4 regions of the Bacillus sp. 05T21 genome follow, and region 4 is predicted to be linked to each of the others. Evidence: riboswitches for the same ligand, from Rfam matches in the RefSeq annotation. Region 4 holds a riboswitch; each other region holds the start of a gene.
What was found. Region 4 has a riboswitch for magnesium ahead of AC1DKZ_RS26695 (FtsW/RodA/SpoVE family cell cycle protein). Riboswitches for the same ligand answer to the same signal wherever they lie in the genome.
Positions count from the first base shown of each region.

Region 1: another riboswitch for magnesium. It lies ahead of mgtA (magnesium-translocating P-type ATPase); the one in region 4 lies ahead of AC1DKZ_RS26695 (FtsW/RodA/SpoVE family cell cycle protein).
Region 2: another riboswitch for magnesium. It lies ahead of AC1DKZ_RS05340 (P-type ATPase actuator domain-containing protein); the one in region 4 lies ahead of AC1DKZ_RS26695 (FtsW/RodA/SpoVE family cell cycle protein).
Region 3: another riboswitch for magnesium. It lies ahead of mgtE (magnesium transporter); the one in region 4 lies ahead of AC1DKZ_RS26695 (FtsW/RodA/SpoVE family cell cycle protein).

Region 1 is NZ_JBFTMD010000001.1:472,523-476,746, reverse strand. It holds gene mgtA (magnesium-translocating P-type ATPase) at 75-2,780, opposite strand; M-box (ykoK) riboswitch at 3,112-3,279, opposite strand; gene AC1DKZ_RS02460 (DUF3932 family protein) at 3,476-3,727, opposite strand; gene rnz (ribonuclease Z) at 3,917-4,224, shown strand, end outside.
Region 2 is NZ_JBFTMD010000002.1:89,779-94,002, reverse strand. It holds gene AC1DKZ_RS05350 (glutathionylspermidine synthase family protein) at 1-438, shown strand, start outside; gene AC1DKZ_RS05345 (DUF350 domain-containing protein) at 435-821, shown strand; M-box (ykoK) riboswitch at 1,025-1,190, shown strand; gene AC1DKZ_RS05340 (P-type ATPase actuator domain-containing protein) at 1,545-2,270, shown strand; gene AC1DKZ_RS05335 (5'-3' exonuclease) at 2,403-3,269, shown strand; gene AC1DKZ_RS05330 (FbpB family small basic protein) at 3,457-3,597, shown strand; gene AC1DKZ_RS05325 (acyltransferase family protein) at 3,930-4,224, shown strand, end outside.
Region 3 is NZ_JBFTMD010000017.1:99,415-103,638, reverse strand. It holds gene mgtE (magnesium transporter) at 458-1,786, opposite strand; M-box (ykoK) riboswitch at 1,998-2,174, opposite strand; gene AC1DKZ_RS23565 (S-layer homology domain-containing protein) at 2,874-4,224, opposite strand, start outside.
Region 4 is NZ_JBFTMD010000025.1:12,641-16,864, reverse strand. It holds gene mgtE (magnesium transporter) at 1-611, opposite strand, end outside; M-box (ykoK) riboswitch at 889-1,056, opposite strand; M-box (ykoK) riboswitch at 1,576-1,752, shown strand; gene AC1DKZ_RS26695 (FtsW/RodA/SpoVE family cell cycle protein) at 1,941-3,068, shown strand; partial or broken gene AC1DKZ_RS26690 (serine hydrolase) at 3,185-3,265, opposite strand; partial or broken gene AC1DKZ_RS26685 (choloylglycine hydrolase family protein) at 3,421-4,224, opposite strand, start outside.

The DNA of each region.
Region 1 (4,224 bases), on a different contig from region 4:
TGGTCACCTCCATACATATAAGTACATGTTATATTTTTTGAGAATGAGTGAGAAATACCCACTCATTCTCATTTTTACAACCAGCTATGGAATTTTTTAATATAAAGCTTTTTCAGGAATTGTGTTAAGAAAGCATAACCTAATAATATTCCTATGAGCCACGGGAAATAGCTTAGTGGTAATGCTTGTAAACCAATTGCTGCACCAAGTGGTGAGAATGGAATGTAAATTCCGATTGCCATAATACAAGCGGTTAATACAAGAACTGGTATTGATGCTGTACTTTTAATAAACGGAATTTTCTGTGTTCTGATCATATGGACAATTAATGTTTGAGTTAGTAACCCGACGACAAACCAACCAGATTGGAATAGTGATTGTTCTCCAGGTGTATTTGCACCGAATACATTCCACATGACAACGAATGTGATAATATCGAATATAGAGCTAATTGGACCGATGCAAATAATGAAGTTACGCAAGTTTGCAGTATCCCATTTTCTAGGCTTCTCTAGAAATTCCTTATCCATTTTATCCCATGGAATTGAAAGCTGTGAAATATCATAAAGTAAGTTTTGAATTAAGAGATGAATTGCAAGCATCGGTAAAAATGGAATGAAAGCACTTGCTATTAATACACTAAATACATTTCCGAAGTTAGAGCTCGCCGTCATTTTGATATATTTTAAAATATTGCCGAACGTAGTACGTCCCTCTAAAATACCTGCTTCTAATATAGTTAAACTTTTTTCGAGTAAAATAATATCAGAAGATTCTTTTGCGATATCGGTAGCGGTATCAACAGATATTCCAACGTCAGCTTCACGTAATGCCACGGCATCGTTAATGCCATCGCCCATGTAACCTACAGTATGACCATTACCTTGTAATACGTGAATAATACGAGATTTTTGCATTGGATTTAGTTTTGCGAACACTGTTGTTTCTTCTGCCAGTTTTGCTAATGCTTTATCTGGTAAAGAATCGATTTCGTAACCGAGGACAGGCTCTCCTATATTTAATCCAACGTCTTTACAAACCTTTCTTGTAACAATTTCGTTATCACCAGTTAAGATTTTCACTTGTACGCCGTGTTTTTGCAATGCTTGAATTGCAGAAGCAGCAGATGGTTTTGGTGGATCTAAAAAGCCGATATATCCAGTAAGGATCATAGCGGATTCATCTTGTACTGCATAAGCTTTATGATAAGGTTTGTTATCTTTCTTGTATGCTACAGCGATGACACGCATTCCTTCACTATTTAAAGTTTCGCTAAGATGTTTTACATTTGCTCTCATTTCTTCAGTGAGAGGGACAATTTGTCCATCAACTTCAGTGTAATTACAGATTGATAAAATTTCTTCTACGGCACCTTTACAAACCATTGTATGTTCACCTGAAATATCTTTCACGATGACAGACATACGACGACGAGCAAAATCGAATGGAATTTCATCTAGCTTTTGAAAAGCTGATGGATCAAATTTATGGTTTTCCTCTGTATGTTCAATAACAGCTTTATCTATTAAATTTTTCAATCCCGTTTGATAGAAGCTATTTAAATAGGCAAAGTGTAATACACGATCGCATTCATTTCCGTTAGGATCTAAATGACGAACTAGGACAACTTTATCTTCTGTTAAAGTTCCAGTTTTATCTGTGCAAAGAATGTTCATAGCACCTAAGTTTTGAATAGAGTTGAGCTGTTTTACAATTACTTTTTGTTTAGACATGTTAACGGCACCTTTAGCTAAATTAGCAGTTACAATCATTGGCAGCATTTCAGGTGTAAGACCAACTGCAACAGCAATAGCAAAGAAGAAAGCTTCTTGCCAATCTCCTTTTGTGAATCCATTAATGAGAAGGACAATGGGTGCCATAATAAGCATGAATGTGATTAAGAGCCAACTTACTTTGTTTACGCCTTTATCAAAGCTTGTTTCTGCACGTTTTCCGATAACCTTTTTTGCTAAAGAGCCGAAATACGTATCCGTACTAGTTGAAACAACAACAGCTTTTGCGCTACCGCTAACAATATTTGTACCCATAAAGCAAAGGTTTTCCATATCGAGCGGATTGTAATTTTTTTTCATGTTTTTCGGTAATATATGTTTATTTTCCGTATGGTAGCAGTTTTCGTATTTTTCTACAGGAAGTGCTTCCCCGGTTAAAGAAGACTGATTAACAAATAAATCTTTTGCGGATAAAATACGCACATCAGCTGGCACGATATCACCAGCTGAAAGTGAAATAATATCGCCAGGTACAAGTTCTTCAATTGGAATTTCTGTTGTGTAATTTCGATTTAAATTTGTTACGTTTTTTGTTTCGTGTACAAATCCATCTATTCTAAAGACACTCGCAGTTGTTCGAACCATAGCCTTTAACTTATCCGCCGCTTTCTGAGAGCGGAATTCTTGTAAAAAGCGAATCGTTGCACTTAGCAGTACCATTACAGATACGACAATTGTTCCTTGTATATCATCTGTGAAAAAAGAGAGTGCTCCAAGAGCTAACAAAACAAAAATAAATGGATTTTTAAATGCCAGCAGAAATTGAATATACCATGGCAATGTTTTATTATGAGCAATTTCGTTCGGACCGTATAAAGAAAGTCTACGAGACGCTTCTTGTTTAGAGAGACCATCTTGTGTTGTTTCTAAGAGTTTTAACGCAGAGTTTACATCCTGTGTTGCAACTTCCACTAATAATTCGTTATTTGCTTTCATGCTATCTTGATCGTAAGCATGCTTTGTTTCTTGTCTTTGTAAATTTAACATTGGTAGTTCCTCCTCTTTCATGAAGGAGGAAACAATCTGTTACTCGACTATTTAAAATTGGGAGGAACAGCTTCTTTCCTACCTACATGGTGAAATATTAACGTAAAACATATGGGTATCTGGGCCGAATCATCACTTGCCACTGTTCCTCACCTCCGTACAATTAGTAGTTTCTGAATATGCTATGTTTGTTTCATAGTAAGGTGCATAAAGACATAAAAAAGACCTTTACTCAAAACGAGTAAAGGTCTGAATTCGTAGTCAAAAAGAGTCAACAACAAAGACTGTTAGTAAACATAGATAAAAACAGTTTTTGTGTATGACAAAACATACGCACCTCTCCCTCGTTGAGTTTTAGCACTGTATAGCATAGGTACTGAAACCAGCTACGTTAAGAAAGGCCTTCATTCCGACCTTTCCTGTTGACCCATTGGCGTCTCTCGACATTTTTGGGCAGCAGCGTTTCTCTATACAGGAGCCTCACCTAACAGAGACCATATTCAATTACAAGTTGAATGTTAGCACTGTAAAATCGTAGTGTCAATATCTTTTTAATCTATTTTTTTGAAAAATCAAATAGATTTATGATGGCTATATAGTAGGAAATAAGCGGAGTTTTTGAAATAAGGCGGGAAAATAAATACTTTAATGAACATAAATAAAAAGCACTGTAATCAGTGCTTTTTTATTTTAGATTATGAGATTGTAGCATTTTCAAAAATAACAATTTCTGAACTGTTTGTTGTTGAAACGCGTTGTGCGTAATATGTTAAAGCTGAAGAAATATATGTTGGTAACGAATCATTTGTATGTGTTGTTGTATATTCATGGATTAATTCTTTTAAAGTCGTCCATTCTAATTGTGCTGGGTGATCAGAAACGAAAGAACTTACCCAGCGATCAAATGAAGATGAAAAATCAGTTTGTAAACGAAATGCTTCTTTCATAATAAAACGCTCCCTTAAAATGTAGTATAATCATTTTAACATAAAACACGAACGATTACTAAGTTTTTTGATTATAATGTTCGTGTTATATAGTTGTCTAGATGATTGGTTATGTAAATTCGATTTGCCATTTGAAATAACATTCCGTAAGATGAAAGATAGATTATATAAAGAGCTGGAGGAAAGAAAGTGGAATTTGTATTTTTAGGAACTGGTGCAGGTGTTCCTTCGAAAGGAAGGAATGTTTCAGCAATTGCTCTGCAATTGCTAGAAGAACGAGGACAGACTTGGTTATTTGATTGTGGCGAGGCGACGCAACATCAAATATTACATACATCAGTACGTCCACGCCGCATTGAAAAAATATTTATTACGCATTTACATGGTGATCATATTTTTGGGTTGCCTGGTTTATTAGGAAGCCGTTCGTTTCAAGGAGGGACTACACCTTTAACAGTGTATGGACCAAAAGGAATTAAACAATTTATTGAAGTGGC
Region 2 (4,224 bases), on a different contig from region 4:
AAATCAATTCAATGTCTTATTTGGGGATTAGCAGAAGAAGGTGCTTTTTACACAAGTGAGGAACAAAAGTGGATTAAAGAATATATGCTTCCTACATATTTAGAGCCAGATTTATTTTTGGGGAAAAGTCCTTTCGTTCAAAAACCTTCGTTCGGTAGGGAAGGTGACACGATTACGATTCGTGATAAGGATACAAATATTATGATTCGAAATGCACATGAAACGTATAAATCGTCACTGCCTATATTTCAGAAATATACAGAGCTTCCAGTTGTATTTTTGGAAACTGAAAAAGGAATTGAGAAGCTGTCGTACGTGTTTGGGGCTTTTTTAATTGCTGGAAAAGCGAGCAGCATCGGTATACGTGCCGGGGAAAAAATTACGGGAAATGAATCGTATTATTTACCGGTAGGTATTAAGAAGGAGGAAAATAAATGATTAATTTTTTACTATATTTAGCAGTATCACTTGTACTTTTGTGTATCGGTCTTTTTCTTATGGAAGTGACAACGAAAGTTAAGGAATTTAAGTTAATGGCTCAAGGGAATAAAGCGGTAAGCTATGTACTTGGAGGAAGACTACTTGGTCTTGCTATCGTTTTATATTCAACGGCTGCTAATTCTATTTCAATTCTTGATATGGTTTCATGGGGAGCTGTTGGGATCTTAGCTCAAATTATTGTCTTTTATTTAGCGGAATGGCTTACACCACGTTTTAATATTAATAAAAGTCTTGAAGAAGATAATCAAGCAGTTGGTCTTTTCCTTATGTTTTTATCACTTTCCATCGGAATTGTAATTGCTGGTTGTGTAACGTATTAAAACCCTTACATTTTAACGTAAGGGTTTTATTTTTCATTTGCTAATTTTTTGCAATATGTGTTCAATTAATTTATGTAGCCGAACGCTGAGCAGGATGCGTATTAGTGTACTAAACTCGAGATAGTTATTGTAATAAGGAAAAGTTTCCATACAAAGTGTTGACATCTATTTTAAATAAGAGTAACATTTTCTATGTAATTATAATAAGTCTCTGTTAGGTGAGGCTCCTGTATAGAGAAATGCTACTGCCCAAAAATGTCGAGAGACGCCAATGGGTCAACAGGAATGATCGAATTAAGGTTTTTCTTAACGTAGCTGGTAATGAACCTATGCTATACAGTGCTAAAACTCGGCGAGGGAGAGGTCCATAGATTTCTAATTGTATTATATTAGGAATCGCTTATTTGTGTATGCAAAGACCTTTGCTCTCTTATGAGTAAGGGTCTTTTTTGTTAGCAAGCTATGAGTAATTTCATAGTATAGATTATAACTAAAAAATTAAAGAGGAGGTGAGGAGCATGTCAAATTCTGACTCGGTTCCGTTACCCATATACTTCAAATCAAAAATATATGATGTAGGCAGGAAACGACTTGTTCCTCCCTCTATATTTATCATAATGTAGCGTTTATTCGAGTATTTAAGCGCTAGACACTTTCACAGTAAAGTGGATAAATTGAGAAACAAAGCGTTTCTTCCTATGTTGTAAAGGAGGAGACGATAATATGTTATATGTAAATAAGAGTGTGGGTAACACTTCGTATAAATTAAGTAAAAAAGCAATGAAAGAACAAACAATGCTTCAAAAAAATAAAGATTTATTAATTGAAATCGCAACAAGAGATGTAAAATCTGTATTTGCGTATTTTAAAACAACAAGAGACGGACTATCTATGAAAGAGGCACAAAAGCGTATTCAAGTATACGGCCGAAATGAATTAACTTCAAAAAGAGCGCGTATTACGGAAGTAATGATGAAGCTAAGTGGAATGATCCCAGGTCTTTCAAAACAAAATATGGGTGATGAATTACAATGTGAAACAGTTACTGTTTCTAGAGTAGCTGGCTGTAGCGTAACAGGGCTAAACAGTGAACTAAAAATGATGAAATTACCAGTACAAGAGCTTGTACCTGGAGATATGATTTTTCTTGCAGAGGGCGATACAGTGCCAGCAGATGTACGTATTATTTATGCAAATGATTTATTAGTAAATGAATCTATGCTGACAGGAAACGATGCTAGTATTGAGAAATTTGAAAGTTGCTATCATCTTGAACGTAAACGATTTATTCCATTAAAACGGATGAAAGACTATAACCCACTTGAACTTGAAAATGTATGTTTCAAAGGTACGTATATTGTTGACGGAAATGCAAAGGCTGTAGTTGTTTCGACAGGTAAAAATACGTATTCAGGAATACTTCATACTTGCTGCGGTAGAATGTCTTAATGTGTTAATGATGCTAAATATACAAAAACAATGTATAATAGACAAAGTTGAACAAAAACGTAGAATGGTAATCTATATATAACCTTACGTGATAACGTGAGGTTATTATTTTTTGTTAGTAGGAGAGGAATTATGAAAAAAGTATTATTAGTTGATGGTATGGCACTATTATTTCGTGCTTTTTACGCAACAAGTGTATATGGACAATTTATGAAACGACAAGATGGTACCCCGACGAATGGGATTCATGGTTATATGAAGCATTTATTAACAGCAACACAAGCAATCGAACCAACGCACATTGTAACGTGCTGGGATATGGGAAGTACGACATTTAGAACGGAATCTTTCTCGAATTATAAAGCAAATCGTGCAGCACCGCCGGAAGAATTAATTCCGCAATTTGATTTAGTGCAAGAAATGACTGCGAAATTATCTATGCCTGTAATCGGTATGAAAGGTTATGAAGCGGATGATTGTATCGGTACGCTTGCAAAACAATATTGCAATGAAGCGGAAGTTTATATTTTGACAGGTGATACAGATTTACTTCAACTTGTTGATACGAATGTTACAGTTATGCTTCTTCGTAAAGGAATTGGAAATTACGAGTATTACACACCGGAAAAAATCATGGAAGAGAAAGGTGTAGAACCTTGGCAAATTGTTCATGCGAAAGCTTTCATGGGTGATACAAGTGATAATTATCCGGGTGTAAAAGGTATTGGTGAAAAAACAGCGTATAAGCTGATTCAAGAATACGGGACAGTATCGGCAGTGCTAGAAAATATAGCATCATTAACGAAAGCGCAGCGCACAAAAATTGAAAGTGATTTAGAGAATTTAAATATCTCTTTACAATTAGCGCAAATTCATTGTGAAGTTCCAATTGCATGCTTATTAGAAGAAGGGTTACACACAATGGACGAAGAAAAACTACGCTTTGTTTGTAACGAAATGAATTGGGGAAGACCTGAAATATTAATTAATATGCTTTAAAGAGCATGGAAAGGTTGATCAAATATATTTTTGATTAACCTTTCTTTTTTTGTTCACAAAGTTGTCAGAAAATAAACGGAATTTTCATCTGAAGTTCAAATGGAATTCACAACAATCAATTATTATAAGAACACACAGATAATTCCTTATCTTTTATATAAACCATCCCCCAAGGAGGAAAATAAACATGCGAAAAAAAGTGAGAAAATCCTTTAAACAATTATTAATAGAAAATAAACAATCCCTACTAACTAATAAAGAGAATATGAAAGAAATTGAAGAACGGATTGAGAAACGACATGTAGCATATAATGGTGCTAATAATTAAATAAAATAAAAAAGATAGCCTATAAATAAAGGCTATCTTTTTTATTTTATATTGAAAAAACACTAGTCCTCTCTTTAATTTTGTAAGTATGCAACATATTTTTATAGTGTTTTTCTAACAATATTACCCATTTTTTGAGGTTGAAATTGGTATATACCAATTTTTAAGATTTACTATTCATAATATTACAAAAAATGTTACAATACACTCAAATTTATACTATAAAATCATTTTAATATGAAAAATTGGAATGAAAAGAAAGGAGAGGAATATGAATAAAGATGTCGCTTTGAAATGATTATTATCATTTCATTAGGAGTTGATGTAAAACGATGGAGAGGCATGAAGAACTGGATTCTATAAGAGGAATTTCTTCATTGGTAGTAATGATTGGTCATTATTTGATGATTTTCTCAGCATTTCAAAATTACAGTTATGAAGATAATAAACCATTTGTTGTATATCTATTAAAAGAAACGCCTGCACGTCTTATTTTTAGTAGTGGTAACGAATCTGTTATTATCTTTTTTGTTTTGAGTGGATTTGTTTTGTATGAATCTATTCAAAAAACAAATAGTAGCTATGGATCATACCTTTTAAAACGTATATGCAGAATATACATTCCAT
Region 3 (4,224 bases), on a different contig from region 4:
CCCACTTTAGAGGTGGGATGAGAATGAGGTCAAATGCGATGTACAAACAAAACACCGAAGGTACGTTCTGTACATCAAGAATTTGAAATGGTATAATTTTCATAATAGACAAGTGAAAGTTTCTAAAACAATCTTGTTCTCTGAAAACATAATACATATGAGGTTGGAGTAACAAATTCTTCTACTCCGTAAAATGTATTGAGTCGTCAAGCACAAGACGCTAAAACACATTTGAGAACTACTAATCTGACTCGTTTGGTAATAGAACGAGTGCCGTATCTGCTATATGCACTGGATACGGAGTGGTGATGGCACACCGCAATCTTGCACGTCAGCGATACTAGAAATAGACTTCGCCTTTGGTAGCAAGAATCCCACTGACGTTAGTCAGCTTGTGGCTTTAGCCGTGGGAGCCTCAAGGGAACGAACCTAGGTATAGAAACTTAGTATAAATTTTTTATAAGCCTAATAACATTTTTGCAATGGTAAAGTACAGAATTAACCCCGTCCCATCGACTAATGTCGTAATGAACGGACCTGAAATAACAGCTGGATCCAACTTTAACTTATTTAGAATCAAGGGTAATACAGATGAAACAATAGACGACCAAATAACAATGAATAATCCAGTTATAGCTACAACTTGTGCGACTTCTGTACCTACGCCTAAAGTGTACGCACGAATTAATGCCGCCACGGCTAATGTAAGCCCAAGTAAAATACCTACTAATGCTTCTTTTTTCATAACACGAAATATATCTTTAAATTTCACCTCATTTAGAGCTACAGCACGAACCAATGTAGTTACGACCTGTGTACCTGTATTTCCACCAGTTCCAATTAACAATGGAATAAAGAAAGCCAGTGCTACTACATGAGTCAAAGTTTCTTCATAATGTCGAAGTACAGAACCAGTATATGCTTCCGCTACAAACAGAAGTAATAACCAACCTATACGTTTACGGTATATTTGCCAAATAGAGGTTTCAAAATATGGCTTATCTAATGGGGTGCTCCCTCCTAATTTTTGAATATCTTCAGTTGCTTCTTCTTCGAAAACATCCATTGCATCATCAAAGGTTATGATACCTATCATCCGATTATCTATCGTTGTTACAGGTATAGCAGATAAATCATAATCCATTAGCTTTTGTACAGCTTCCTGTTGGTCTAGATCCACTGAAACTGAAATGACATCTGATGCCATTATTGATGATAAATTCTTATCATCAGAAGCTAGCAATAATTCACGAATAGAAACAATTCCATTAAGCTGACCACGCGTATCAAGAACATAAATATACGAAATTGATTCTACCCCTGCCCCAATTTTTCTAATATGCGACAGCGTATCTTTCACTTTCCAATTTTCCCTGGCGGCAATATAGTCAATTGTCATCAGACTGCCCGCTGTTCCAGATTGAAAAACCAGCAGACTTCTAATTCTTTGTTGAGATTCTTCAGACATAAGTTGTATCAGCTTTTTAGCCTGAAGTGCATGAATTGAAAGAATTACATCAACAAGGTCATCAATAGATTGCCTTGCTAATAGCTCTTCACCTTTATCCAAAGGCAAATTGGTACAAATATTATATTGCTCCTCTGGAGTAAGGTAACTAAGAATTTTCGCACCTTTTTCAGTAGGAAAATATTTCATTAAAGATATCTGATCTTTATGATGAAAATCTTTCATTTCCATTGCAATATCATAGGATTGAGTTTTTATAAGCTCTTGCACTAAGTGTATGTCTTGTGTCTTTAATAATTGTTGCAAACATTTTTTCATCGTAATTCCTCCTTAAGGACAATGGTACTTGTTATCATTTTCCCACTTCTGGGAAAACAAATTTCTTAATAAATATGGGATCAATATCATCAATCATTAGTTTTCCCCCCTTTTATTAGAGATTTATTACAAATAAAATTTTGCATATAAAAAACCTCCCCTAGTGATTCAACTAAAGGAGGTCGATTTAAAAAAGACATAGCTAAATAAAGCTCATTCCCCCTAGTTGAGTTTTGGCACTATACAACGTAAAGGATGAATGATTCATCACTTAGCTATCTTAAGAAGAGCCTTAATCCGACAATTCCTGTTCTACCCATTGGCATCTTTCGATATTTTTGGGCAATAGCCTGTGTTTGTATAGGAGCCTCACCTAACAGGTTATAAATATTTAAAATTTTTTGTTTGTTTCGTGTTAAAGCATATCCACTATTTTTGAACTTGTCAAGTAATAAAAAAACCTATTTCTTCACTTTTTGATATCATAACATTCCCAAACCACAGATATAAACATCTGTATAATACTTTATTTTTATACAACGAATTTTACAATTTATGCAATAATTTTTATAAACTATAAACTATTAAATTAATTTATTTTTTTATTATTACACGTGTCCTGATGCTTTATTATTGAAGATTATTGTCCGGAAAAATTTTAAAAAACAAAAAACGCCCAATAGATAACAAAAATTTCAACTTGATTTCCTCTCACTTTCGATATAACCTGTATCTTGAAAAGGGATGAATTTTAAACTCATTATTTTCACATTAGATAAACACGCAAAATATAATTTGCTTATTAGTGCAATTAAAATATGTCTCTGTTGAGTGAGGCTCCTGTATAGTATCTACTATGCACAACCTGATATAGAAAGTGTTCAACAGATTTCGCAAGATTTAAAACAGGAATTACAGAAAAACAAACATTTTTAATGTATTTCATTCCAAATAAGATTTATACAGATAAAATGATATATAGATTTTCCATATGGATTCATCGAAATATTTGAAATTTAAATGCAAAAAAGTAGAAAGCATTCTTGCTAACAAGAATGCTTTCTGTTTTACACGATTTTTCTAGTATTTATTTATTTTTATTAAAAAAGATATAACTAGGGTCATAAAATAACCATTGATTATCACCAATACTTAACCATCCATTTTGTTCCTTATATACAGAATATGATTCATTTTTATTTAGTTTACGAATTACTTCATAAGTCGTCCCAGGTCCCTTGCGCAGATTTACACCAGAACCAGTTATGGTAACAACACCTATTGAATTATTGTTATCATTATTTAATACATGTAGCATTCTATTCAGAAAGGCAGCAGCTTCTCCGCGAGTGGCTGTACCTTTGGGCATAAATTCGTTTTTTTCATTTCCTTTTACAATCCCTAGTCCATAAACACGTTGTACAGCCTGTTTATCATACGCTAAGTTCTGATCAGTAAAAGGCAAGTCTACTAGCTTTCCAATAATATTTTTATACTGTAACGCTCGATCAATCATAATGACCACTTCATCACGCTTAATTGTGTCATTTGGAGCAAAAATATTTTTTCCCCTACCACTAATGATTCCAGCTGCTGCTGCACGATTAATTCCATCTATTAATGAGGGGTGTGCCGTATTAAGATCCGTAAAGTTTGAAGTACCCTCAGGCAACTTTAAGGATCTAGTAATAAATGTTGCAAATTCTGCTCGAGTAACAAGACGATCCGGCCAATATGAACCTTGTCCATCCCCTACCATAATCCCTTGCGATGCTAATTCACGAATATCCTTTTCATACCAACCACCGGTAATATCATCTTTATTGTTAGCGTTATAATAGTTTTTTGTACCAACTAAGAAATCATTCCAAGTATCTCTTTTAATCATTTTTGATGGACAAATTTTCCCGCTCCAATTTTGATGTTTAACCACATGATCTATAGTAATATCTAACTCCCTCATCAAATATGCTGTTAATTTACGAGCGTTATCCACAGCTTTATCATAGTTCCCATCACTATTTACAGCAATTTCAATTGCAATGGATTGTCTATTTCCAGTTCCATTCGTTCCATCACCTGCATGCCAACCGTTCTCATCTAAAGGTAGATGTTGATAAATCTCTTTATCATCCACTGTAAAGTGCCACGAAGCAGCACGATCTGTATTCCCTGTTGCTTGATTATATAAATATTGTGCGTGATTTTTTGCACCTGCCCCTGGGCTCTCATTATCTGTTTCATGAATTGTAATATATTTTGCATTCATCGCATATCCAGGACGAATATTATCGTTACCTTTTGGAACAATCCATTCTGTAAATGGTACACCATATATATTACTAGTAGTAGCTCTTTGTTTGATAAGTGAAGGCTTTGACCCTTTAAATTTTACAGAAGGCGACTTTATCCATTTGATTTCACCATCAGTTTGTATT
Region 4 (4,224 bases):
TCAGCGTGTACTGAAATTACCTCTTGAATCATGATAGTAGATAATATTTCTTCATCTGCTGCTAGTAATAACTCATGTATGGAAACGATTCCTTTAAGATAACCATGACTATCAAGAACATAGATATAAGATATTGATTCTACATTTTCAGAATGCTCCCTAATGTACTTCAATGTCATTTTTACTGACCAATTCCCTCTAACTGCAACAAAATCACTTGTGACAAGACTTCCTGCCGTTTCAGGTTTGAAAGCCATTAATTTTTTTACATTATGTTTTGTGATTTTATTTAAATACGCCATTAATCTAGCTTGTTTTTCCGGATGAACCGCTAGAAGTAGATCTACTGTTTCATCAATCGGTTGTAAATCTAGTAACTTTTTAGCTTTGTTTTCAGATAAGTGAATTAAGATATTATATTTTTCTTCTGTACTCAAATGTTGAAGAATTTTTGAGCTTTTTAATACAGGAATCTTATCTAGTAATATGACTTGATCTTCAATTGAAAACCGTTTTACTTCTTGTGCAACATCATACGACGGATGACGTAAAACTTTCTCTGCATCCAAATTATTTTGGGTTACAAGTAATTCATTTAATAATTTCTTCATGTTAACTCCTCCTTATATTGCTAAGGGAGACTCTAGAGTTTCATGAGTGGTTTTGTGTTATTTTATCTGTCTAAAATTTTTATTAGAGCATTAATAGTTACATTGCAATCAATTTATTATTTAGAACTACCTCCTTTTTGAATATAGACAAGATAAAAATAAATAACATTAAACAAAAAAACCTTTACTCAAAAAGGAGTAAAGGTTTTTTACAATACAAATAAATGATTATTAAGACAGCTCTGCAAAAATCCCAGAGGTGCCTTTCTATCAAATCGTATACCACTCCCTCGTTGAGTTTTAGCACTGTATAGCATAGGTTTTTATAACCAGCTACATTAAAAAGGGCCTTAATCCGACCGTTCCTGTTGACCCATTGGCGTCTCTCGACATTTTTGGGCAGCAGCGTTTCTCTATACAGGAGCCTCACCTAACAAAGATTATTGAATTACTTCAAAATTTAAACCAGAATTTAATATTTGTCAACTAACTTTCGATTCGATTCATAATAAATTCTTTTTTAGAGAAATGTAATTCGACTCTATTGTAAATTTGAAATTCAACTTAAAAGATATAAAATTTATATACAATTAGTTCGAAGAAACGTTATAAAATATATGAAATTTCGTATAGGAAACTTATTGTTTATGATTTATTTGTAACTTTATAGCAGGAGTTGAATTATTAGTCATACCGTACTTCAAAGAAAATTCTTCAAAAATCTTATTTTATGATTAAAATCTTCTTTACTGTTTATCAAATTTATATGATTAAACTACTTAATCAAATTATACACTACAGGCCGAAAATAAGTATCTATACGAGATGATTAAATACATTTTCTTGCATTATTTCTCAAAATTCATAAAACAATAAAGAATATAAAATTAGCAATATGCTTACTTGACAAGCAAAAAAAAAGTATTTATGCTGGCTACACGAAACAAATACATAAAATTTATATTGCTAAACCTGTTAGGTGAGGCTCCTATACAAACACAGGCTATTGCCCAAAAATGTCGAAAGACGCCAATGGGTAGAACAGGAATTGTCGGATTAAGGCTCTTCTTAAGATAGCTAAGTAATCAATTTCCATTACTTTACGTTGTATAGTGCCAAAGCTCTACTAGGGGGAGGAAAGCTTTATTTAGTCATGCCAATTTAAATCCCCCCTAGTATGTAACTAGGGGGGATTTTTGCGTAAGAAAACAGGGTGTAAGCTATAGAATCTTTCAAAACAAGAATACTATTTAGTAGTTGATGAGAACAAGATTCTACTCATTAGCAAATGTAATATTAAGTGTTAATGTAAATCAGGAGGATATTAAAATGAAAAAAATATTAAAACTCGATTATCTATTGCTCCTCCCTCTATTCATAACATGTACTTTAGGTATTATCATGATGTATAGCGCGAGCTCCATTGTTGCTGTTCAACATTACGGTTATAACAGTAGGCATTTTGTTGATTCTCAATTAACAAAGCTATTTTTAGGAACAATTGGGTTAATAGTTTGTGCTATTCTCCCATATGAAATATGGAAAAAACGAATAGTCTCTATCTGTATTATGGTTGGGGGAATTTTTTTATTAATTATGGTTTTGTGGAAAGGAAAAGTGGTAAATAATGCTCAATCATGGATCTTTGGAATACAGCCAGCTGAATTTCTTAAATTAGGAACAATACTTGTAACAGCCCGTTTTTTTGCATTACGACAAGAACAAGCTAAAAAGATTTGGAGTGGTAGCGGAAAACTTTTATTTTTTTTAGCTGCAATTTTTTTTCTAATCTATAAACAGCCAAACTTAGGATCTGCACTTTTAATATTAGGTATAGGTTTTAGCATATTTCTTTGCTCTGGAATAAATGTAAATCTATTAATTAAAAGAATTATAATCAGTTCTATTTTTTGGTTACCTTTTTTGTACTTTTTAATTCAATTTAGCTTGTCAGAAGTTCAAAAGACACGTATTACTACAATTCTCAATCCCTTTGTTGATGCGCAAGGAAAAGGATATCAGCTTGTAAATTCTTTTATTGCCATTGGCTCTGGAGGAATTACTGGACGTGGATTCGGAAATAGCATTCAAAAAACCGGTTATCTTCCAGAACCACATACTGATTTTATAATGGCAATAGTTTCTGAAGAACTAGGGTTTATTGGTGTATTTATTGTATTGGCAGGGGTTTTGACTATCGTTCTTCGTTCCTTAAAAATTGCACAACTATGTGTAGATCCATTCGGAAGTTTTATAGCAATTGGTATAGGATGTATGATTGGTATGCAATCCATTGTAAATTTAGGTGGTATTACGGGACTATTTCCTCTTACGGGTACTCCATTTCCATTTGTTAGTTTTGGTGGAAGTTCTTTAATGGTCAATTTAATAGCAATAGGAATATTGCTTAATATTTCAATTTTCAATAAAATTAAGTTTAATAATTATAATATATAATTTTTATATAATTCTATTTTTCGGAGATTATAAAATTTAACCTCATTGAGCAATCTATGTTCAAATAATTTCTAATTAGGTTTTTAACTGTATGAATATTAATTTTAATACAAAAAAAAGGCAGGAGCTTTTGGTGAAAACTTATTAAATAATTGTTTAATCGATGTATGTGTCTTTTCATTATATGTATTATTCATCTCAATCACATACCCTTCACCTAAAATGATTAGAAATATATTGACTTGTTATTTTTCTTATATTGAATTTAATTGGACCACTTTTGTATTGTCATGTCGCCTATAAAAAAAGAAAACTTAATTAAGTTTTCTTTTTTTTGTTATTCCAAATCTGATTAGTTTTCATAAAATATCTTATGTTTCCGCTGGAACGGATAAGCTTTAATTTCATCTGTATCTTAATTTTCATGAAATAAATGAATAGCTATAATTTGTCTACAATCATAGGTATGGTAATAATATGTACCAGACTCTATACACATTGCGCTTGTATAAATGTTATTATCTAATGTACCTTCTTCCGTTATTACTCCACCTTTTGGAACCTCACAATTTGATAAGATATGAAAAATGGCCGATATGCCCTCTTCTTCATTATCTATACCTTGAATATTTTGTTTGCCATATGCTGCCCGAACAAACCTTGATGGTGGGGTGAAATCCCCAGGGAGTCCCATCGATCCTGAACCTTGTCCAAAAGCACTTAATGGTACATTCCCCCATTGTGTTGGCGCATATGGCTGCGATTTAAGACCGATATATTGTCTTAAATTTTGTAGATGCCAGTTAAACTCAGGACTATTGGTCATTACCCCAAGAGGATTATCATATATCTTTAGTCCTTCAGTTGTCGGCTCTAGTACAATACAATCTCCCCATTTATCCGCTAAAATCCAATGTAGCGGTGGAGTACCCCCTAAAACAGGTAATGGTACACCCCAAAAGGAAATACTATCTACAGAGTTCTTTAACTCTTTGACAGAATTGAATTGTGTGAGACTCCATGCCACAAAATCAAATGGAGCCAGATTCGTTTTATTTTCATCTATACTGTTACTATAACTAGCGAATCCTGGAAAATAGGGTGTTGCACATGTCATACCTGATTCATTTACTCCGTCCGCCAGGATGATCTTTTC